3 regions of the Saccharopolyspora sp. 7B genome follow, and region 1 is predicted to be linked to each of the others. Evidence: riboswitches for the same ligand, from Rfam matches in the RefSeq annotation. Region 1 holds a riboswitch; each other region holds the start of a gene.
The links. Region 1 has a riboswitch for S-adenosylmethionine ahead of thrC (threonine synthase). Riboswitches for the same ligand answer to the same signal wherever they lie in the genome.

Region 1 (7,582 bases):
GGACCGACCTGGTCCTGCACGGCGTCCAGCGTCTTGAGGCCGTCGCCGGTGATGAGCAGCACCGTCTCCTGGTCCGGGTCGATCTGACCGGCCTCGATGAGCTTCTTCGCGGTCGCCACGGTGACGCCACCGGCGGTCTCGGCGAAGATCCCCTCGGTGCGGGCCAGCAGCCGGATGCCCGCGACGACCTCTTCGTCGGTGACGTCCTCGATGGCCCCGCCGGTGCGCCGGACCACGTCCAGCACGTACGGGCCGTCCGCGGGGGCGCCGATGGCCAGCGAACGCGCGATGGTGTCCGGCCGCACCGGCTGCACCACGTCGTGGTTCTGCTTGAACGCGCTGGCGACCGGCGAGCAGCCGTGGGCCTGCGCACCGAAGATCCGGTACGGGCTCTGCTCGACCAGGCCGGTCTGCCCGAGCTCGCGGAAGCCCTTGTCCACCTTGGTCAGCTGCGAGCCGGATGCGATGGGCACCACGATCTGCTCCGGCAGCCGCCAGCCGAGCTGCTCGGCGACCTCGAACCCGAGGGTCTTGGAACCCTCCGAGTAGTACGGCCGCACGTTGACGTTGACGAACGCCCAGTCCTCGTGCTCGGCGGCGAGCTCGGTCGCCAGCCGGTTCACGTCGTCGTAGTTGCCGTCCACCGCGAGCAGCGAGCCGTCGTAGACCGCGCTCATCAGGATCTTGGCCCGCTCCAGGTTGGACGGGACGAGGACCACCGAGTCCCAGCCGGCACGGGCGGCGGCAGCGGCGACGGCGTTGGCGAGGTTGCCGGTGGACGGGCAGGCCAGCACCTTGAACCCGAACTCGCGGGCGGCGGCCAGCGCGACGGCGACCACGCGGTCCTTGAACGAGTGCGTCGGGTTGCCGGTGTCGTCCTTGATCCAGATCCGCTTGACGCCGAGCGCCTTCGCGAGGTTGTCCGCGCGCACCAGCCTGGTACAGCCGGGCTCGGTGTTCGGGTGCTCCTCGACGTTCGTCGGCACCGGCAGCAGCTTCTTGTAGCGCCAGATGGAGCGGGGGCCTGCCTCGATGTCCTCGCGGCGGACGCGCCCGAAGTCGTAGGCGACCTCCAGCGGCGAGAAGTCCTCCAGGGACACGAACTCGGGAGCCAGGGGCTGGCGGTGGCCCTCTTCCTTCGACACCAGCTCGACGGCCGGACCGAGGTCGTAGGTCTTGCCGGTGGAGTTCGGGGCATGGGCGGCAGCGGTCATCGCGAGGTCCTTTCCTCATCTGTCCCGCGGGCGGGTCGGAGTTGGCACCAATTTCTTCGACTACCTCGCGAATGCCGCGAAAGGTCGAGATGGTTGCCGGGGCTTCATCGGGCCGTTCCCTCTGCCCCTCTGGATGAGCTATTCGGTTGTGGCTGCAACGTTACGGGAGGCCGCCGCGTCCTGGCCAGCACGGGGTCGGCGCACGGGAACGGCGGTGGTGTCGCAGGGTCGTGGGACGATGCCCCCATGAGTTCGCCGTCGGTGGTCTGCGATCCGCTGTACCTGATCCTCGGAGACGAGGAACTGCTGGTGGAGCGCGCTCTGTGGGAGGCGGTCGGCGCTGCCCGCGCCGCCGACCCGGAAACGGAGCTGCGCAGGATCAAGGTGAGTGAACTCACCCCGCCGGAGCTCGACGAGCTGCTGAGCCCCTCGCTGTTCGCCGAAGGGCGCGTGGTGGCGCTCGAAGCGGCCCAGGACGCGGGCAAGGAGATCGCCGAGGCGATCCTGTCGCACGCGCGGCAGCCCGCGGACGGCGTGGTGCTGGTGATCGTGCACAGCGGCGGTGGTCGCGGGAAGAACGCCAAGGAGCTGCCGAGCGCGTTGCGCAAGCTCAACGCCCGCGTCACCGAGTGCAACAAGATCACGAAGGGGCCGCAGCGGGAGGCGTTCGTCAAGGACGAGGTGCGGCGCGCGGGTGGCCGCATCGACGCCGCGGGTGTCGGCGCGCTGATCGAGACGGTCGGCTTCGACCTGCGCGAGCTGTCCTCCGCGGCCTCGCAGCTGGTGGCCGACACCGGCGGCAAGATCGACGAGTCGGAGGTGCGCCGCTACCACCGCGGCCGTGCCGAGGTGACCGGTTTCGTGGTGGCCGAGAAGGCCGTCACCGGTGATCTGGCCGGCGCGCTGGAGGCGCTGCGCTGGGCGTTGCAGCTCGGCGTGGCGCACGTGCTGATCGCGGACGCGCTGGCCGACTCGGTGCGCACCATCGGCCGGGTCGCCGCCTACGGCCGGGGGGACCCGTTCCGCCTCGCCGGAGACCTGGGCATGCCCGCGTGGAAGGTGAAGAAGGCGCAGGCGCAGGCCAGGGGCTGGAGCAGCGCCACCGTGGCCGAGGCGCTGCGCGCGGTCGCCGTGCTCAACGCGGACGTCAAGGGCATGGCCGCCGACGCGGACCACGCGCTGGAGCGCACGGTGCTGCGGCTGGTCGAGCTGCACTCCTCCCGGAACTGACCCGGCACACGCCACCAGGGCGACGATCGCCGCCGGTGCCCGGTGCCCGGTGCCGAGCGCCCGGAGTCGCCCGAGAGCCCGATCTCAGCGCCAACCCGCCAGACGCTTCGGCCCCGAACGCGAGGCGGGGCCCGTTCCCGTGGGAACGGACCCCGTCTCGGGCCGGTGCGCGTGCCGGACGAAGGTCCGGCCGCGCTCGGGCTCAGAGCTTGTTGACGGCCTGCGCCAGCGCCGACTTCTTGTTCGCGGCCTGGTTGGCGTGGATGACACCCTTGCCGGCGGCCTTGTCCAGGGTGCGCGAGGCGGCGCGCTGCAGCTCCAGGGCCTTGTCCTTGTCGCCGGCGGCAACGGCCTCGCGGAACTTGCGAATGGCGGTCTTGACCGAGGACTTCACCGACTTGTTGCGCAGGCGGTTGCGCTCGTTGGTCTTGATCCGCTTCATCTGAGACTTGATGTTGGCCACTGGGGCGCCTCTTTCCTCGTTCGGATTCAGTCGTGCCGCGCTGAATCGGCGCTGCCGCACCGGGGCCGAGGGCCCACGGCGTGCGCAGCTTTCCTCCCTGGCGGAATGCCGCACGGCACGGTCGACGATCCTAGCAACGGCGCTCGCAGCGACCCGCGTCGGCACCGGGTGCGAGGACGCTCACAAGCCGGGACTCGATCGGTGGTGGGCGGCATAGGCTCGCGCCCCGTGTTCACCGCATTGGGCTGGCCCGGCTTCGCCGACCTGACGCTGGCCGGCCTCGTCTTCCTGTGCTGCGCGGCGTTCCTGGCCGGCGCGCTGGACGCCATCGTCGGAGGCGGCGGCCTGATCCAGCTGCCAGCGATGCTGCTGCTGGTGCCAGGCGGCAACATCATCTACTCGCTCGGGACGAACAAGCTCGCCGCGGTCGCGGGCACCACGGCGGCCGCGTGGACCTACGCGAAGCGGACCCCGGTGCCGTGGCGCAGCGCGTTGCCGATGGCGGCCGTCGCCTTCCTTGGCGCCCTGGGTGGCGCCGTGTTCGCCGCGTCGCTGCCGCAGACGGTGCTGACCGTGGTGGTGCTGGTGGCCCTGGTCGGGGTCGGCATCTACACGTGGCGCAAACCAGACCTGGGGTCGGTCGCGGCGCCGCGCTTCGGGCCGGTCCAGCAGACCTGGGTGATGGTCGCGGGCGGCCTGGTGATCGGTTTCTACGACGGCATCGCGGGCCCGGGCACCGGCTCGTTCCTGGTCTTCCTGCTCGTGGGGCTGGTCGGCTTCGCGTTCGTGGGGGCCTCGGCCACCGCGAAGATCGTCAACGTGGCCACCAACCTCGGGGCGCTGCTGTTCTTCATCGCCGCAGGCAAGATCCTGTGGGGGTTGGCGCTGGTGATGGCGGTGAGCAACGCGAGCGGCAGCGTGCTGGGCGCGGCGCTGGCGTCCAGCCGCGGGTCGGTGTTCGTGCGGAAGGTCTTCCTCACCGTCGTCGTGGCGCTGGTGGCCAGCCTCGGCTGGAAGCTCGCATCCGGGCTGTGAGCCCGTTCCGGGACGATCAGTCAAGACTCCACGTCAGGCGTGATGTGAGATCGAGAACACCGGCGGGTCGCGGGAATGATCCCGCCCGGGGTGTGGTTGTATGAGTCGGCCGATTTTTGTGTTCGTGTTCGACACGCTCGCGAAAGTTGCGGGCGCGACTCTGTCCTGAGCGCAAGCTGGAGAGTTCGCCGTCTGGACTAGGCCCCGGTGCTCGCGCGGTGCGAGCACCGGTTACTCATCAGCTGTGAGGAGACAGAGATGGCACAGGGCACTGTGAAGTGGTTCAACTCCGAGAAGGGCTTCGGCTTCATCTCCCCCGACGGTGGCGGCCCGGACGTCTTCGTCCACTACTCGGCCATCGAGGGCAACGGCTTCCGCACCCTCGAGGAGAACCAGACCGTGACCTTCGAGATCACCCAGGGCCAGAAGGGCCCGCAGGCCAGCGGCGTTCGCGCGGTCTGAGTGCGGTGATCCGCTTCGGCGGGCCCTCCACCTTCGAGGTGGGGGCCCGCCGTTTTTTCGGCCCTGGGCGGGGTGGCGCGGTACAACGGGAGCCATGGACGTCGTCAACAGCCGCACGATCTTGCACCCGCGCGACCCGGAGGGCTCGCTGCGCTTCTACCGAGACGTGCTCGGGCTGGCGATCTCCCGCGAGTTCCCGGGTGGCACGGTGTTCTTCCTCGGGCAGGGGTTCCTGGAGATCTCCGGTCGCGGCGAGCACGGCCCCAGCCCCGACCAGGTGCTGTGGATGCAGGTGCGGGACCTGCGCGCCGAGTTCGACCGGCTCGCCGAGCTGGGAGTCACCGTGGAGGCCGAACCGGCCCGGCAGCCGTGGGGTCTGGACGAGGCGTGGATCGTCGACCCGGACGGCACGCGGATCGTGCTCGTCGAGGTGCCGGCGGACCATCCGATCCGCGCCGACCAGCGGCCGCGCTGAGCCACCCCCGGAGTTGGGCACCGGCGGCCGGTCGCCGCGTGGGACGATGTGGGTTGCACGCGCGCCCCGCGAGGACCCCGAGATCCCAAGGAACACCGAGTGAGCAGCTTCGCCGACACCACCTTCACGGACCCGGAGCGCATCCGGAACTTCTGCATCATCGCGCACATCGACCACGGCAAGTCGACGCTGGCCGACCGGATGTTGCAGCTCACCGGGGTGTTGGGCGAGCGGGCGTACCGGGCGCAGTACCTCGACCGGATGGACATCGAGCGGGAACGCGGCATCACGATCAAGGCGCAGAACGTGCGGTTGCCCTGGGCCGTGGACGGCGTCGACCACGTGCTGCACATGATCGACACCCCGGGGCACGTCGACTTCACCTACGAGGTCAGCCGCTCGCTGGCCGCCTGCGAAGGCGCGATCCTGCTGGTCGACGCCGCGCAGGGCATCGAGGCGCAGACCTTGGCGAACCTGTACCTGGCGATGGAGCACGACCTCCAGATCATCCCGGTGCTGAACAAGATCGACCTGCCCGCGGCGGAGCCGGACAAGTACGCGGCCGAGCTGGCGCACATCATCGGCTGCGAGCCCACCGACGTGCTGCGGGTGTCGGCGAAGACCGGTGAGGGCGTCGGCGAGGTCCTCGACGAGGTGGTCCGCCAGATCCCCGCCCCGCAGGGCGTGCACGACTCGCCGCCTCGCGCGATGATCTTCGACTCGGTGTACGACACCTACCGCGGCGTGGTGACCTACATCCGCGTCGTCGACGGCAAGATCACGCCGCGGCAGCGGATCCGGATGATGTCGACCGACGCGACGCACGAGCTGCTCGAAGTCGGCATCATCTCGCCGGACCCGAAGCCCTCCGCCGGGCTCGGCGTCGGCGAGGTCGGCTACCTGATCACCGGGGTGAAGGACGTCCGCCAGTCCAAGGTCGGCGACACGGTGACCGCGGAGCGCAAGGGCGCGACCGAGGCGCTCGGTGGCTACCGCGAACCGAAGCCGATGGTCTACTCCGGGCTGTACCCGGTGGACGGCTCGGACTACCCGATCCTGCGCGAGGCGCTGGACAAGCTGCAGCTCAACGACGCCGCGCTGACCTACGAGCCGGAGACCTCGGGCGCGCTGGGCTTCGGCTTCCGCTGCGGTTTCCTCGGCCTGCTGCACCTGGAGATCACCCGGGACCGGCTGGAGCGCGAGTTCGGCTTGAACCTGATCTCGACGGCGCCCAACGTCGTCTACCAGGTGAAGCTCGAAGAGGGCGAGGACATCGAGGTCACGAACCCGTCCGACTGGCCGGAAGCCAAGATCGGCGAGATCCACGAGCCGATCGCGAAGTGCACCGTGATCGCCCCGTCCGAGTTCGTCGGCACCATCATGGAGCTGTGCCAGAGCAGGCGCGGCCGCCTCGAAGGCATGGACTACCTCTCGGAGAGCCGGGTCGAGCTGCGCTACACGCTGCCGCTCGCCGAGATCGTCTTCGACTTCTTCGACCACCTCAAGTCCCGCACGCGCGGCTACGCGTCGATGGACTACGAGGAGGCGGGCACGCAGAGCTCGCAGCTGGTCAAGGTGGACATCCTGCTGCAGGGCGAACCGGTGGACGCGTTCAGCGCCATCGTGCACAAGGACTCCGCCTACTCCTACGGCACCAAGATGACCTCGAAGCTGCGCGAGCTCATCCCGCGTCAGCAGTTCGAGGTGCCGATCCAGGCCGCGATCGGTTCGCGGGTGATCGCCCGCGAGACGATCCGCGCCATCCGCAAGGACGTGCTCGCCAAGTGCTACGGCGGTGACATCAGCCGGAAGCGCAAGCTGCTGGAGAAGCAGAAGGAGGGCAAGAAGCGGATGAAGACCATCGGGCGGGTCGAGGTCCCGCAGGAGGCCTTCGTCGCGGCGCTGTCCACCGACGAGTCGGCCGGGAAGGACGACAAGTCCAAGTCCAAGAAGTGACGCGTCCGCGGTGGAGCTCCGCTCCGCGGTGGTGCGGACGGCGGGGTCGGTTCGCCGTACCCATAGCCGCCGGCTATGGCGCGCATCGCGAATCGGTCTGCCCTCCGCCGCGGACCTCCGCCACCTGCGGTGATCTTGTGCGGATGTGGTCCGGGACTCGCTGACCAGCGGCGTCCGGCCCGTGGGAACCCTTGCTCGCGGCGGTTCGCCGACTAGCATTCGAGCCGCACCGCGGGGACGCGGAAACCGTTGCGCCGCTTGCGGTTTCGCCGTCTCCCGTGCTCGTCCGCCGCACCGCACAGGAGGTCGCACATGGGAGCATCCGACGTATCGCGTGAACACCTGCCGATCCCGGACGCCCCGCCCACCGCCGTCACCGCGCTCGACGCGCGCGACCAGAACCCGGCCTTCACCCCCGCTCAGCCGCTGAACGCCCCTGCGGGCGCGCCGAACGTCGTGCTGGTGCTCATCGACGACATGGGTTTCGGTGCGTCCAGTTCGTTCGGCGGACCGTGCGAGATGCCCACCGCGCAGCGGCTCGCCGACGGCGGCCTGCGCTACTCCCGGTTCCACGTCACCGCGATCTGCTCGCCGACGCGCCAGGCGCTGCTGACCGGCCGCAACCACCACTCGGTGGGCATGGGCGTCACCACCGAGATGTCCAGCGCGGCCCCCGGCTACTGCGGCATCCGGCCGCGCAGCGCAGCCACGCTCGGTCAGGTGCTCAACGGCAACGGCTACAACACG
Region 2 (7,582 bases), on a different contig from region 1:
CGTGGTCGCGACCGACCTCGGGATCTTGTGGGACGACGGGCGCGGCGGGGTGCTGGCCGCGTTCGGCGACACCTACGGCGAGCGCTGGGGCGGTAGCGGTGCCGGCCCGAAGCACGCGGACTGGCGGTGCAACGTGCTCGCCCGCAGCACCGGGACCGACCTCGACTCGGGGCTCGACCTGGACTGGGTGGTGCGCCGGGAGGACGGTGGCGCGGCCCAGTTCCTGCCCGGCGACCGCACCGGCGTCCGCGAGCACACCGTGATCCCCACTGCGGGCATCGCCGTCGGCGGGCGGAACCACCTGCACTACATGTCGGTGCGGCGCTGGGGAGTTCCTGGTTCGTGGCACACGAACTACGGGGCGCTGGCGTACTCCGACGACGGCGGCCGCAGCTGGACGAAGTCGGAGTCGGCGGTGTGGCGCAACGACCGGCAGCCGTTCCTGCGCCGGTTCCGCCGCCGCGACCAGGGCGGCCACCCGTTCCAGCAGCTCGCGTTCGCGGGCGTCGTGGACGGGCGGGTGCACCTGCTGGGCACGCCGAGCGGCCGGTTCGGCGCCGGGCACCTCGCCCGGGTCGGCCCGGAAGACCTGCTGGACCCGGCGGCCTACGAGTACTGGACGGCGCGCGGCTGGACCGCGGACGAGCGGGAGGCGCTGCCGGTGCTCGCCGCCCCGGTCGCGGAGCTGTCCGTGCAGTTCAACACCCACTTCGGCCAGTGGTTCGCGGTGCACCTGGACGAGCGGCGGGCCGCGATCGTGCTGCGCACCGCCGACCGGCTCACCGGACCGTGGTCGGCGGGACGGGTGCTGGCCGCCGGATCCCGGTTCCCCGCGCTCTACGGCGGCTTCCAGCACCCGTGGGCGGCGGACCGGCCCGCGGTGTACTTCACGACGACGCAGTGGCGGCCGTACAACGTGTCCTTCCTGCGCGCCGACCTGGAATGACCCCGTCCGGTCGGGCTCCGCGCGGACCGTAGGCTCGCCGGTGGCACGACCGACCGAGGGGTTTGACGGTGAGCAAGAAGGACAAGAAGGAACGGCCGCCGGTGCCGGAGGCGCTGCCCGCGCCCGCGGTGGACGCGCACACCCACCTCGACGCGTGCGGCGCGAAGACCGCCGAGGACGTGCGCACCCTGGTCGACCGCGCCGAAGCCGCCGGGATCACCCGGGTGATCACCGTCGCCGACGACCTCGAGGCCGCGCGCTGGGCCGCCGAGGCCGCCACCTGGGACGACCGCGTGTTCGCCGCGGTGGCGCTGCACCCGACCAGGGCCGAGGACCTCACCGACGCCGCCCGGGAGGTGCTGGCGGAGCTGGCCGAGCGGCCGCGGGTCGTGGCGATCGGCGAGACCGGGCTGGACTACTACTGGGACTTCTCCTCGCCGGCATCGCAGCACGAGGCGTTCCGCTGGCACATCGACCTGGCCAAGCGCACCGGCAAGCCGTTGATGATCCACGACCGGGAGGCGCACGAGGACATCCTGCGCATCCTGACCGAGGAGGGGTCGCCGGAGGCGGTGGTCTTCCACTGCTTCTCCGGGGACGCGGAGTTCGCCCGCGCCTGCGTGGACCGCGGCTACGTGCTCTCGTTCGCGGGCACCGCGACCTTCCGCAACGCCAACGCGGCCGGCCTGCGCGAGGCGGCCCGGCTGGTGCCGGTGGAGCAGATGCTGGTGGAGACCGACGCGCCGTTCCTCACCCCGCACCCGTTCCGCGGGCGCCCCAACGAGCCCTACTGCGTCAATTACACCCTTCGAGAGCTCGCGGAACTGCGCGGAGCCGATCTCGCGGAACTCGCCGTGGCCACCACCGCCACGGCAGAGCGGATCTTCCGCCTCGATCAGGTAGGAACCGGCTGACCTGCGCTGACTGAGCGTGCCCTGCCGTCGTGCCGGGCGCGCGCACTGACTTGCGACCGCGACCCGGCGACCTAGCGTCCCCTGCGGAAGCCGGGGGCGGCCCCGCTCGGCGATCGGCCACAGTGGACCCGACAGGTCCGCGGCAGGCGCCGGGACCGCTGCCCGGAGGCACGGCAGTCAGGACCTGTATGCGCATCCGTGGCATCACCAGGATCGGAATCGCCGCCGCGATCACGCTGTGCGGCGCGCCGCTCGCGACCGCGGCACCCGCCCCCGAGCGCAGCGGTGACGCCGGAGAACCCCGCACCGCGCAGGTGTGGGACCGGCTGGCGCAGTGCGAATCCGGCGGGAACTGGGCCACCAACAGCGGGAACGGCTACTACGGCGGGCTCCAGTTCGACCGCAGCACGTGGGCGGCCTACGGTGGCGAGGGCTTCGCCCGCTACCCGCACCGCGCCTCGCGCGAGCAGCAGATCTCGGTGGCGAGCGCGCTGCGCGACGACCGCGGCGGCTACGGGGCCTGGCCGGCGTGCGCCCGGAAGCTCGGGCTCCCGCGTTGAGCGCTCCTGCTCCGAACGGCGTCCCGAAGCGCCGCTGAACGGCTCGACCGCCGGAGATCGCCCGGGAGTGTGAGGAAGTGAGGTTCCTCATCACCCACCGCGTCCGGACGGTCGTTGCCGCCGCCGGCGCGGGCGGCGGGAGATGACCGCTCTCTCCCGTCGCCCGCCCCCCACCCGCCGTCCCGGCGCCCGAGCCGGATCCGCTGATCGGGGCGACTGGTGATCCGCTCACCAGGGACGATCAAACCGTCCACTGGGGACGAAGCGGTCGATCTCGGCACGGAGCGGCGAAACCGCGGCGGTGGTGGGAAAACTGGCAGCGGTTCGCGGTCGATCACTCGACCCGATCACCGACGGTGCACGGTTGCGCGGCAAATCGGCGTAACCCAGGTCACACCGCCGGGGGGCCCCTTGGCGGGCCCGCGGGATCACGCTAGAGTCTCGGCCTCGTAACCGATGACAACGAAGTCACGGGAACGCCCGCTAGTCGCCGCCGGGTACGTCGGGGAAGTCGGTGCCACCGATCGAGCTGGGAACGAGACCGGTTCGCATCAGGTATCGGCTGAAGACGGCGCTTGGCTACGGGAGTCGGATACGGAAACGAAGCACGAAGTCGCGCAGCGGCAGGTGAAGGAGTTCGAACCGGACATGCTCGGCGAACTCCCCTCGGTCACCCGCGCGCGGACGGCTTCTCGCTTTCGAGAGGTAGCGACCCTGTGAACGGACGCGGCATCCCCGGTGCCCACGCCAGCTCCACCAGCAGCGATGAACAGCTGGGTGGTGCAGGCCGAGACCACGGCTACTGGGCCGATTCATTCGAGCCCTCGACGGACTGGTTCAGCCCCGTGAGCCCGCAGCAGCAGACCGCGGTCGGCCTGCTCGATCGCGAGAGCGATGCGGAGATCACCGCCGAGCAGCCCTTCGCCCCCATCAGCGACCGGTACCCGGCGCAGGACCACCCGAGCTTCCCGCCCGGCGCGCTGGAGATCACGCCGGACGACGTGCTCGAAGCGCTCGGACCGCAGGCCGACGAGATGCTCGCGACTGCCGACATCGACGTCGACGAGCTCATCCGGCTCATCAACGCAGAGACCGTGGTCATGCCGCCGCTGGTCCTGCCCGACGAGCTCGGTGAACCGCAGGCGCAGCCCTCCCCGGAGGTCGTCGAAGCGATCACCTCGTGGAAGCAGCGCTTCCTCAAGGGCGCGGTCGCCGCGGTCATCCTCACCCTGACCGGCTCCGGCGGTGCCGCCGCCGCGATGGACAAGTCCGTCACCGTCGAGATCGACGGCAAGGAACGCCAGGTCAACACCTACGAGTCGACCGTCGGCGAAGTCCTCGAGGACGAGGGCATCAGCATCGGCGAGCACGACGCGCTGAGCCCCTCCCCGCAGTCCAAGGTCGGGCACAACGACACGATCACCCTCGACCGCGGCCGCCTGCTGAAGATGACGGTGGACGGCGAGCAGCGCGAGGAGTGGGTCCGGTCGGTGACCGTCGGCCAGGCGCTGCGCCAGCTCGGCGTCGCCGACGACGGCGCCTGGGTCTCCAGCGCGCGCAGCACGGCGGTGCCCGAGCAGGGCATGGACCTGGTGGTCAAGACCGCCAAGGACATCACGATCACCGACGGCGCGGGCGAGCCCCGGCAGCTGACGACCACCGCGGTGACCGTCGACGAGCTGGTGCAGGAGCAGAACCTCCAGCTCGGGCCGGAAGACCACATCACCCCCGGCGGCGACCAGAAGATCACCAGCGGTGCCACGGTGCAGATCGACCGCACCGGCAGCACCGTGATCAACGTGACGGTGCCGATCGAGCCGCCGGTCAAGGAGATCGAAGACGACTCCATGCTCAAGGGCGAGGAGAAGGTCGAGAACCCGGGCACGCCCGGCGAGAAGATCGTCTTCACCCGGGTGAGCACCCGCAACGGCGAGGAGACCGGTCGCGAAGCGGTCGGCGAGAAGATCACCAAGGAGCCGACCGAGAAGGTCGTCCGCGTCGGCACCAAGCAGCCGCCGAACAGCGCCGTCTGGGACAAGCTGGTGCAGTGCGAGGCCGGCGGCAACTGGTCGATCAACAGCGGCAACGGCTACTACGGCGGTCTCCAGTTCGACAAGAGCACCTGGGACGCCTACGGCGGCGACCAGTACGCGGCCTACCCGCACCAGGCCAGCCGGGAACAGCAGATCTCGGTCGCCACGAAGGTGCGCGACGCCCGCGGCGGCAGCTACGGCGCCTGGCCGGGCTGCTCCTCGAAGCTCGGCCTGAGCTGAGCCGCGCCGGGACGGTTCCCGGCTCCCGCGTTCTTCGACCGGTCATCGGCCTCGTGCCGGTGCCCGCTCGTTCGCGTTCCCGGGCCTGCTCGGTGCGGTCCTGATCAGCGCGGGGGAGGGCGGGCGCGGTGCGGGAAGCGGGCGCGGGTAGCTTTGACCTCGTGGAACAGCACGCGAACCAGGCGCGGTTGCTCGGGCCGGCCGATGTTCGCCGGCTGGCGGGGGAACTCGGGATCCGGCCGACGAAACGGCTGGGCCAGAACTTCGTGCACGACTCGAACACGGTGCGCCGCATCGTCGGCGCGGCCGAGCTCACCGCCGAGGACGTGGTGCTGGAGGTCGGGCCCGGGCTGGGCTCGCTGACCTTGGCGTTGCTGCCGGAGGCCGCCGGGGTGGTGGCCGTGGAGATCGATCCGGTGCTCGCCGAGCGGTTGCCGCGCACCGCCGCCGAGTTCGCCCCCGAGCTGTGCGACCGGTTGCGGGTGCTGCCCGCCGACGCGCTGCGGGTGCGGGCCGCCGACTTCGCCGAGCCGCGGCCGACCGCGCTGGTGGCGAACCTGCCGTACAACGTGGCGGTGCCGGTGGTGCTGCACCTGCTGGCGGAGCTGCCGTCGCTGCGCACCGGGCTGGTGATGGTGCAGTCCGAGGTCGCCGACCGGCTGGCCGCGAAACCGGGTGGTCGCACCTACGGGGTGCCGAGCGTGAAGGCCGCGTGGTACGCCGACGTCCGGCGCGCCGGGCCGGTGCCGCGCAACGTGTTCTGGCCGGTGCCGAACGTCGATTCCGGGCTGGTGGCGTTCTCCCGGGTCGATCCGCGGTCGGCGGCGCCGCGGGCGCAGGTGTTCGCGGCGGTGGACGCGGCGTTCGCGCAGCGGCGCAAGACGCTGCGGGCGGCGCTGTCGGGCTGGGCCGGGTCGGCGGCGCGCGCCGAAGAGGTGCTGCGGGCGGCGGGGGTGGATCCGGCGGCGCGGGGCGAGCAGCTCACCGTGGCCGATTTCGCCCGGGTGGCCGAGGCCGCCGGAGAACCGGCGCGCTGACGTTCCGCTGCGTCGCCTCCCTTCGGGACTTCGTTGGTCCGTCCGGAGGGAAAACCGTAGTGTTGATCACATAAGGTCACCGGAATATTCACGGCGGGCCATGCCCCCCTGCTCAACAGGGGGATGTGATTTGTCAAACGATTCCACATAGTGACGGCTTTTGGCTTGCGCCCGTCGACACCGCTGCGTTCTACTATGCGGGAAATCCATCCCGAGCGGCTGAGAGACCTGGCTCCACGACGCCGCAGCAACCACTCCACCGGAGCAGGTGCTAACGCCAGGGTCGATGGAGTTGTGGTGTCTGAAACTCTGCTCGCAGGTGAACGTGCGCCCCGGACCAGCCGCCGGCAGGCCCGCGGCGGTCGCGCTCGCGTCGGATCCGGTCCGCACGGCCTCGCCTTGACCCAGCGCCGGGTCATCGATCACGGACGCCGCACCACGACGGCCTGTCGCCTCGCCGGCTGACGACCCCAGTCGTCACCGCCCCACCAGGCCCTTCTGTTCCTCCCCGCCCGGCCGCGGCATGCCCGCAGGCCGGCGTGAGCTGATGCGGAGCGATCGTGATCACAGTCGAGAACCTCACCAAGTCCTTCCGGCACGACCAGTCGAGCCGGTCCGACGTCGTCGCCCTCGACGACGTGTCCCTGGAGGTCCCCGCGGGCGCCGTGCTCGGCGTCGTCGGCCCCAGCGGCGCGGGCAAGTCCACCCTCGCCCGGTGCATCGCCCTGCTGGAGAAGCCGGACCGCGGTGCCATCCGGGTCGACGGCACCGACCTCGTGGCCCTCGAAGGCGCCGCGCTGCGCGCCGCCCGCCGCCACATCGGCGTCGTGCCGCAGGGCGACTCGCTGCTGCGGCAGCGGACCGCCGCGGGCAACGTGGCGCTCCCGCTCGAAGCCGCCGGGATGCCCGCACCGCAGCGCCGCAGCCGCGTCGCCGAACTGCTCGACCTGGTGGGGCTCACCGACAAGGCGCCGACCTACCCGGACCGGCTCTCCGGCGGGCAGCGGCAGCGCATCGCGGTCGCCCGCGCGCTGGCCGCCAAGCCCTCGGTGCTGCTGGCCGACGAACCGACCTCGGCGCTGGACCCGGGCACGACCGACTCGGTGCTGACCGTGCTGGACCGGGCGCGTTCTGAACTGGGCGTCACCGTCCTGGTGGTCACCCACGACATGGCCGTGGTGCGGCGCATCGCCGACGACGTGGCCGTGCTCGAAGGCGGGCGCGTCGTGGAGCACGGCAAGGTGCTCGACCTCGTCGCCGAACCCGGCAGCCGGGTCAGCACCAGCCTGCTGCCCGAGACCGACCAGGCGCCCGCCGTGCCCGGAGTGCGGCACGACGTGGTCGCCGAAGTGGTCCTCGTCGGCTTCGCCGCCGTCGGGGCGCTGCTGCCGGAGGCGGCCGCCCGCTTCGGGGTGGAGCTGTCCATCCTCGGCGGCGGGCTCACCCGGCTCGGGGACACCCCGGTGGCGAAGTTCCGCATCGGACTCACCGGCGAGCGGTCCGAGTCGGCCCTGAAGTGGATGGTCGACCGGGACGCGCACGTGCGGCGCACCCCGGTCAGTGTTGATGGAGTCGCGGCGTGAGTGATCCGACCCCCTGGGCGGAAGTAGCGGAGCTGCTCGGCGGTGCCACCGTCGAAACGCTCTACATGGTGCTGGTGGCGACCGTGCTGGCGGTCCTCGGTGGACTGCCGCTCGGCGTGTTCCTGCACCTGAGTTCTCCGGTCGGGCTCAACCCGCGTCCGACGCTGCACCGGATCCTCGGTGTGGTCGTCGACGTGGTGCGGTCCGTGCCGTTCGTGGTGCTGCTGGTGGTGCTGGCCTCCTTCACCAGGTTGTTGGTGGGCACGTCC
Region 3 (7,582 bases), on a different contig from region 1:
CCGGCGGTGACGGTGGGCCTGCGGCTCGTCGCGCCGGGCAAGGCGTTCGACGGGGCGCTGGCCCTGGTCTGGACGACGACCCCGTGGACGTTGCCGTCGAACCTCGCGGCCGCGGTGCACCCCGAGGTGGACTACGTGCTGGTGGAGCCCGGCCAGGGCGGGGAGCGCTACGTGCTCGCCGAGGCCCGGCTGGGCGCGTACGCGCGGGAGCTCGGCGAGGACGTCGCCGACCGCGTCGTCGCCCGGTTCACCGGCGCCGAGCTGATCGGCACGAGCTACCGGCCGCCGTTCGACTTCTTCGCCGGGCGACCCAACGCCCACCAGGTGCTGCCCGCCGACTACGTCACCACCGAGGACGGCACCGGTGTCGTGCACATCGCGCCCGCCTTCGGTGAGGAGGACAAGGCCGTCACCGACGCGCACGACATCGAACCGGTCGTCCCGGTCGACGCGCGGGGCCGGTTCACCGCCGAGGTCGCGCCGTACGAGGGCCAGCAGGTCTTCGAGGCGAACAAGCAGATCATCCGGGATCTCAAGGAAGCCGGGCTGCTGCTGCGGCACGAGACCTACGACCACCCGTACCCGCACTGCTGGCGCTGCGACAACGCGCTGATCCAGCGGGCCCTGTCGTCCTGGTTCGTGGCCGTCACCCGGTTCCGGGACCGCATGGTCGAGCTCAACCAGCAGATCAACTGGGTGCCGGGGCACATCCGGGACGGCCAGTTCGGCAAGTGGCTGTCCAACGCCCGCGACTGGAACATCTCGCGGAACCGGTTCTGGGGTTCGCCGATCCCGGTGTGGACCTCGGACGACCCGGCGTACCCGCGCACCGACGTGTACGGCTCGCTGGACGAGCTGGAGCGCGACTTCGGGGTACGGCCCGCCGACCTGCACCGCCCGAACATCGACGAGCTGACCCGGCCGAACCCGGACGACCCGACCGGCGCGTCCACGATGCGGCGGGTGCCGGAGGTGCTGGACTGCTGGTTCGAGTCCGGGGCGATGCCGTTCGCGCAGGTCCACTACCCGTTCGAGAACTCCGACTGGTTCGAGCACCACTACCCGGGCGACTTCATCGTCGAGTACAACGGCCAGTCCCGCGGCTGGTTCTACCTGCTGCACGTGCTGGCCACCGCGCTGTTCGACCGGCCCGCGTTCTCCAACGTGGTCGCGCACGGCATCGTGCTCGGCGACGACGGCATGAAGATGTCGAAGTCGAAGAACAACTACCCGGACGTGAACGAGGTCTTCGACCGCGACGGTTCGGACGCGATGCGCTGGTTCCTGATGGCGAGCCCGATCCTGCGCGGCGGAGACCTGGTGGTCACCGAGCGCGGCATCCGGGACGCGGTGCGCCAGGCGGTGCTGCCGCTGTGGAACTCCTGGTACTTCCTGGCGTTGTACGCCAACGCCGAAGGAGTCGAGGGCCGGTTCCGGGTGGACAGCGAGCACGTGCTGGACCGCTACGTGCTCGCCAAGGCGCACGAGCTGGTCGGCGACGTGCAGGCCGCGATGGACGTGTTCGACCCGGCCGGGGCGTGCGCCGCTGTCCGCGACTTCCTGGAGGTGCTGACCAACTGGTACGTGCGCCGCTCCCGGGACCGGTTCTGGGCCGGGGACGCCGACGCCATCGACACCCTGCACACCGTGCTGGAGGTGACCTGCCGGGTGGTGGCGCCGCTGCTGCCGCTGACCGCGGAAGCGGTGTGGCGCGGGCTCACCGGCGGCCGCTCGGTACACCTGTCGGACTGGCCGCTGGTCGACGAGCTGCCTGCCGACGCGGCGCTGGTCTCCGCGATGGACCGGGTGCGGCAGGTGTGCTCCTCGGCGCTGGCGCTGCGGAAGTCGAACTCGCGCCGCGTCCGGCTGCCGCTGGCGAAGCTGGTCGTGGCCATGCCGGAGGCCGAGTCGCTGCGGCCGTTCGTCGACCTGGTCCGGGACGAGGTGAACGTCAAGGAGGTCGAGCTGACCACCGACGTCGCCGCGCACGGCCGGTTCGAGATCGCCGTGAACGCCCGCGCCGCCGGACCTCGGCTGGGCAAGGACGTGCAGCGGGTGATCAAGGCCGTGAAGTCCGGTGACTGGACCCGCAACGCGGCCGGGGCCGTGGTCGCCGACGGCACCGAACTGCAGGAGGGCGAGTTCACCGAGCGGCTGGTGTCCACCGACTCCGGTGCCGCGGCCGCGTTGCCGGGCGGCGCCGGGATGGTGGTGCTGGACTGCGACGTCACCCCGGAGCTGGCCGCCGAAGGCGTGGCCCGCGACCTGGTGCGCGTCGTGCAGCAGGCGCGCCGGGACGCCGGTTTCGAGATCTCCGACCGCATCCGCGTCGAGGTCTCCGCGCCGGCCGAGGTGCTGGCCGCCGTGGACGCGCACCGCGAGTTCATCGCCGCCGAAACGCTCGCCGACGCCGTGTCCGAGGGCGCGGCCGCGGGTGGTTCCGCGGGCAGCGTCGGGGACGGCGTGGACGTCTCGGTCGCCGTCGAACGGGTCTGATCGGTCGCCGCCGGGCGGGTCCGCGGGAACCACCGCGGATCCGCCCGGACGGGCGTGGCGCACCTCCCACTTCGCACGGGGTGGTTGCGCGCGGCGGGGGCGATCCCTAGTCTTCTCCGTCGAAGGTCATGAGTGCCAGCGGGAAACCCCGGTTTGCTGGCCGGCAACCCTCCTACCGCGGTGGGGTGCCCCGGGTGAGGACCTGGCCGATCGCGCAGGGCGATCGGCAAGCGCGGGCCCCGAATGCTCCGGGCCCGGTGAGGCCCTAGGAGGCATCGTGTCGTCAGCCGTCCGCTCCGCCACCGGCGAGATCGCCGAAACCCCGATCTGGTCCGTCGTGGACTCCGTTCCCGCGGTCCCCGCGGTCGTCGGCGCGCAGCTGCGGGTTCCGCTGGTCACCGGCGGTTCCGCCGAGTACGCCAACCTGGACCACGGGGCCAGCGCGCCTTGCCTGAACGCGGTGCGCGACGCCGTGAACGAGCTGCTGCCCTGGTACGCCAGCGTGCACCGCGGCGCCGGGTTCGCCTCCCAGGTGTGCACCCGGGTCTACGAGGGGGCGCGGGAGACGCTGCGCCGGTTCGTCGGCGCCCGCCGCACCGATTCGGTGATCTTCACCCGGAACACCACCGACGCGCTGAACCTGCTGGCCGCCGCGCTTCCCGCGGACACCTCGGTGGTCGTGTTCGACACCGAGCACCACGCGGCGCTGCTGCCGTGGGCGGGGGAGCGGGTGCACCACCTCGGCATCCCGGAGAGCCCGCAGGAGGCGGTGCGACTGCTCGACGCCGCGCTCGCCGAGTGCGCCGACGGGCCGAAGCTGGCCGTGCTCACCGGGGCGTCCAACGTGACCGGCGAGCTGTGGCCGGTCGCCGAGCTCGCCCGCGTCGCCCGCGAGCACGGCGCCCGCACCGTGCTCGACGCCGCCCAGCTCGCCCCGCACCGCCCGGTGCGCATCGCCGACCTCGGCGTGGACCACGCCGTGCTGTCCGGGCACAAGCTCTACGCCCCGTTCGGCGCGGGAGCGCTCATCGGCCGCGACGACTGGCTGGACCGGGCCGAGCCGTACCTGGCCGGCGGCGGCGCCACCCGATCGGTCCCCGACGCGGGCGAGATCGACTGGAACACCGGTCCGGAGCGGCACGAGGCCGGTTCGCCGAACACCGTCGGGGTGCACGCGCTCGCCAAGGCCTGCGAGGTGCTCGCCGAGCACGCCGAGGCGATCGAGGGGCACGAGGACCTGCTGCTGCGCAGGCTCCGCGCCGGGCTCGCCACCGTTCCCGGGCTGCGCGAGCTGGGTCTGTTCGGCCCCGAGCACGACCGGGTCGGCGTGGTCAGCTTCACCGTGGACGGCCAGGACCCCGGGCTGCTGGCGGCGGCGCTGTCCGCGGAGCACGGCATCGGCGTGCGGGACGGGCTGTTCTGCGCGCACCGGGCCGTGCGGCACCTGCTGGCGGGCACCGACGCGCAGCGCGCCGTGCGGATCAGCCTCGGTCTCGGCACCACCGTCGAGCACGTGGACCGGATCGTCACCGCGCTGCGCGGGCTCGTCGCCCACGGTCCGCAGTGGAGCTACGAACTCGACGGCGGCCGCTGGGTTCCCGTCGACGACCCGCGCGAGTTCCCCGCCGCGTTGGCGTGAGCCGCTGCGAACGACCGATCGGCGGTCGGGGAGAATGGGCCGGGTGAACACCGAGCAGTCCGACTCCGAGCAGCCCGGATCGAACCCCGCCACCGGCGAGGGCTCGTCCTCAGAACCGGAAGCGCGACCCGCCGCGAGCGGGGACGGCGGTACCGCCGCGAGCGAGCCGGACCCGGGTTCGGACGGCGACGGTTCGACCGCGGTCGGGGCGGCCGGTGGCCGTGCCTCGCGGAAGCTGCTGGCGCTGCTGTTCGGGGTGGCCGCGCTGCTGCTCGCCGCGGACGTGGTGACCAAGATCGCCGCGGTCGCGCGGCTCGACGGGCAGCCGCCGCTGGAACTGTTCGGCGGGGCGGTGTACCTGGTGCTGGTGCGCAACCCGGGGGCGGCGTTCTCGCTGGCCACCGGCATGACCTGGCTGCTGGCGCTGCTGGCGATCGTCGTGGTCGGCGTCATCGTGTGGCTGGCGCCGAAGCTGCGCTCCACCGGGTGGGCCGTCGGGCTCGGCCTGGTGCTGGGCGGGGCGTGCGGGAACCTGGTCGACCGGTTGTTCCGGGAGCCCGGGCCGTTGCGCGGCCACGTCGTGGACTTCGTGTCGCTGTTCGCGCCGGACGGCAGCGTGTGGCCGGTGTTCAACGTCGCCGACTCGTCCATCGTGTGTGGCGGGATCCTCGTGGTGCTGCTGTCGCTGCTCGGCCGCGACTACGACGGCACCGTGCACACCCGGAAGAAGCGCGAGGACCGGGCATGAGCGATCTGCGGATGCTCCCGGTCCCCGACGGCCTCGAAGGGATGCGGGTCGACGCGGGCCTGGCGAAGTTGCTCGGGTTGTCCCGGAACACGGTGGCGGGGCTCGCCGAATCCGGTGAGGTGCTGCTCGACGGCGCTCCCGTCGGCAAGTCGGACCGGCTGATCGCGGGCGGGCTGGTGGAAGTGACGCTGCCCGACGCGCGGCCCGAACCGGAAGTGGTCGCGGTGCCCGTGGAGGGCCTGCGGATCCTGCACCAGGACGACGACATCGTCGTGGTCGACAAGCCCATCGGCGTCGCCGTGCACCCCAGCCCCGGTTGGGAGGGCCCCACCGTGATCGGCGGGCTCGCCGCCGCGGGCGTGCGCATCGCGACCTCGGGCGCCGCGGAGCGCCAGGGCGTGGTGCACCGGCTCGACGCGGGCACCACCGGCGTCATGGTCGCCGCGAAGAGCGAACACGCCTACACCGCGCTGAAGCGGGCGTTCAAGGAGCGCACCGTGGAGAAGCGCTACCACGCGCTGGTGCAGGGCCACCCCGATCCGAGCAGCGGCACCATCGACGCGCCGATCGACCGCCACCCCAAGCACGACTACAAGTTCGCCGTGGTCAGCGGAGGCAAGCCCAGCATCACCCACTACGAGACGGTGGAGGCGTTCCGCGCCGCGTCCCTGGTGGACGTGAAGCTGGAGACCGGGCGCACGCACCAGATCCGGGTGCACTTCTCCGCGGTCCGGCACCCGTGCGCGGGCGACCTCACCTACGGCGCGGATCCGGTGCTGGCGCGGCGGTTGCAGCTCGGCAGGCAGTGGCTGCACGCGCGGATGCTCGGCTTCGAGCACCCCGCCGACGGGCAGTGGGTGACGTTCACCAGCGACTACCCGGACGACCTCCAGCACGCCCTGGACACCCTCCGCGAACAGGACTCCTGAGCCGCCGGCCGCCCGCTCCCGCCGCCGGGACGCGCGTTGCGGCGATCGTCGTCCGGACGGGTCCGGCCGGTCGCGTAGCGTGGTCGTGCTGATCCAGGAACAGCGGGGGGAGTGGCCGATGACCCAGGCCGGAGCGAGCGGGACGTTCGACGGGCGTCGCGCGGAGTTCACCGACGACACGCCGACGCCGCCGACGGGTCTGCCGCTGGGCGGTGCACCGCCGTCCGCGTCCGCGCGGCGGGACGAGCGCGCGGAGGTCGAGGAGCGGTGGCCCACCACCGACGCGGAGCGGACCGATCCCGGCCAGCAGGGGCTGGCGGAGCTGCTGGCGGCGGAGGACGTCGGCCGCGCGGGCCCGGCGGTGCTCGGCGCCGATCCGGAACCCGGCCCGTCCGCGGACGCGGGTGACTGGCCGACCCTGCAACGCCGCGAACGCCGCCCGGAGCGCCCTCGCGGCGGTCCCCTCGACTGGGTTCGCCGCCGCGGCAACTGAGTGTCCGAAGTGGACGGACCAGCTGCGGGCTCCCGCGGTGGGTCCGGCGTCTTCCCGTCACCGGCGACCACCTGAGCAAGCCGCCCCACGCGAGTTCTCGGCCGTCTTCCAGCGAGGACGGCGCTTTCCCCTGTGGCGCAGAGCCACCGGTGCGAACGATCCCCCTCGGCGAGCGGACGGGCGAGGTCCCACCACCGCCCCGCTCAGCAGCGCGAGCGCGGAATCAGAGATCGGTGATGTCCCAGTGGAGGGTGCGCTGGTCGTCCCCGGGGCGCATGGCCCAGCGGACCGTGGACAGCTCGGTGTCCTCCGGCAGCACGTACACGGTGTGCCCGCCCGCGGTCTCGCCGGGCGGCACGCCGATGCGGTGCGGCGGCCGGGAGGACAACGCGACCGGTGCCTTGCCCACGGTGGACCCGTCCTCGGCGACCAGGACCAGGTAGAGGTCGGGCAGCGAGGTGAACGGCATCGGGCTGCGGTTGGTGAGCTCGGTGTGCACGACGACCGAGCGCTCGCCCTCCTGCAGCTGGTAGCCGGCCGCGGTGAACAGGAAGTCGGCCGGGTCGACGACCTCGACGAGCTGGATGGTGATCCGCTCGCCTTCGGGACCGTCCACGTCGAGCTTGCTGCCGACCTTGCCGGTGCGGGCCGCGGCGGGCACCGGGGTCTTGGCGGTCGGCGCGTGCGGGTTCGCCGGCTGCTGCGCCGGTTGCGGCCCGGACTGCGGTCCGCTCGCGGGCTGGCCGGGCTGCGGGGGCCGCTGCTGGTCGCCGCGCGCCCACGCGGCTGATCCGGGCGGGCCCCACGGGTTCGGCTGCGCCTGCTGCGGTGCGGGCGGCGGCGCGGGCCTGACCTGCTGCGGCTGGCCGAAGGAGGCGGGCGGGCCCGCGGGGGTGAACGGTTGCGGGCCACTGGGCGGGTTCTGGCCGGGATGCCCGCCGCTGTGCGCTCCGCTGGGGCCGCCGTGCACCTGGTAGCCGCCGCTGGGCGGGTTGGGCACCTGGTAGCCGCCGCTGGCCTGGGTCCAGGCGTTCGCGGCGGCGACCGCGTTGCGGATGCCCACCGGGTCGCACTCGACGCCGACGACCATGGGCAGCCCGGTGGTGGAGAGCACCGCGAGCCGGGCGGCCACGTCGCGGACGTCCATCCCGAGCCGCGACGCGATCTCGTGGACCGCGGCGCGCCCGGATTCGGCGACGGCGGTGAGCAGACGTACGTCCACGGGATCAGGTGCGGTCACGTCAGGCCACGCTACCCCCTAGGGGCGATCACCGTCC

Region 2: linked by a shared signal. The riboswitch ahead of LCD33_RS17820 (methionine ABC transporter ATP-binding protein) and the one ahead of thrC (threonine synthase) in region 1 are both predicted to bind S-adenosylmethionine.
Region 3: linked by a shared signal. The riboswitch ahead of LCD33_RS11140 (aminotransferase class V-fold PLP-dependent enzyme) and the one ahead of thrC (threonine synthase) in region 1 are both predicted to bind S-adenosylmethionine.

Annotation. Positions count from the first base shown of each region.
Region 1 covers NZ_JAIUKC010000166.1:16,689-24,270, reverse strand. Annotated here, with positions in the region: gene thrC (threonine synthase) at 1-1,214, opposite strand, end outside; SAM riboswitch class I at 1,227-1,354, opposite strand; gene holA (DNA polymerase III subunit delta) at 1,461-2,444, shown strand; gene rpsT (30S ribosomal protein S20) at 2,647-2,907, opposite strand; gene LCD33_RS23175 (TSUP family transporter) at 3,136-3,942, shown strand; gene LCD33_RS23170 (cold-shock protein) at 4,201-4,404, shown strand; gene LCD33_RS23165 (VOC family protein) at 4,499-4,879, shown strand; gene lepA (translation elongation factor 4) at 4,979-6,835, shown strand; gene LCD33_RS23155 (arylsulfatase) at 7,148-7,582, shown strand, end outside.
Region 2 covers NZ_JAIUKC010000110.1:18,829-26,410, forward strand. Annotated here, with positions in the region: gene LCD33_RS17795 (DUF4185 domain-containing protein) at 1-946, shown strand, start outside; gene LCD33_RS17800 (TatD family hydrolase) at 1,015-1,860, shown strand; partial or broken gene LCD33_RS17805 (transglycosylase family protein) at 2,157-2,420, shown strand; gene LCD33_RS17810 (transglycosylase family protein) at 3,137-4,693, shown strand; gene rsmA (16S rRNA (adenine(1518)-N(6)/adenine(1519)-N(6))-dimethyltransferase RsmA) at 4,855-5,730, shown strand; SAM riboswitch class I at 5,934-6,023, shown strand; gene LCD33_RS17820 (methionine ABC transporter ATP-binding protein) at 6,291-7,313, shown strand; gene LCD33_RS17825 (methionine ABC transporter permease) at 7,310-7,582, shown strand, end outside.
Region 3 covers NZ_JAIUKC010000058.1:13,447-21,028, forward strand. Annotated here, with positions in the region: gene ileS (isoleucine--tRNA ligase) at 1-2,496, shown strand, start outside; SAM riboswitch class IV at 2,621-2,735, shown strand; gene LCD33_RS11140 (aminotransferase class V-fold PLP-dependent enzyme) at 2,807-4,135, shown strand; gene lspA (signal peptidase II) at 4,170-4,883, shown strand; gene LCD33_RS11150 (RluA family pseudouridine synthase) at 4,895-5,812, shown strand; gene LCD33_RS11155 (hypothetical protein) at 5,931-6,305, shown strand; gene LCD33_RS11160 (AsnC family protein) at 6,529-7,545, opposite strand.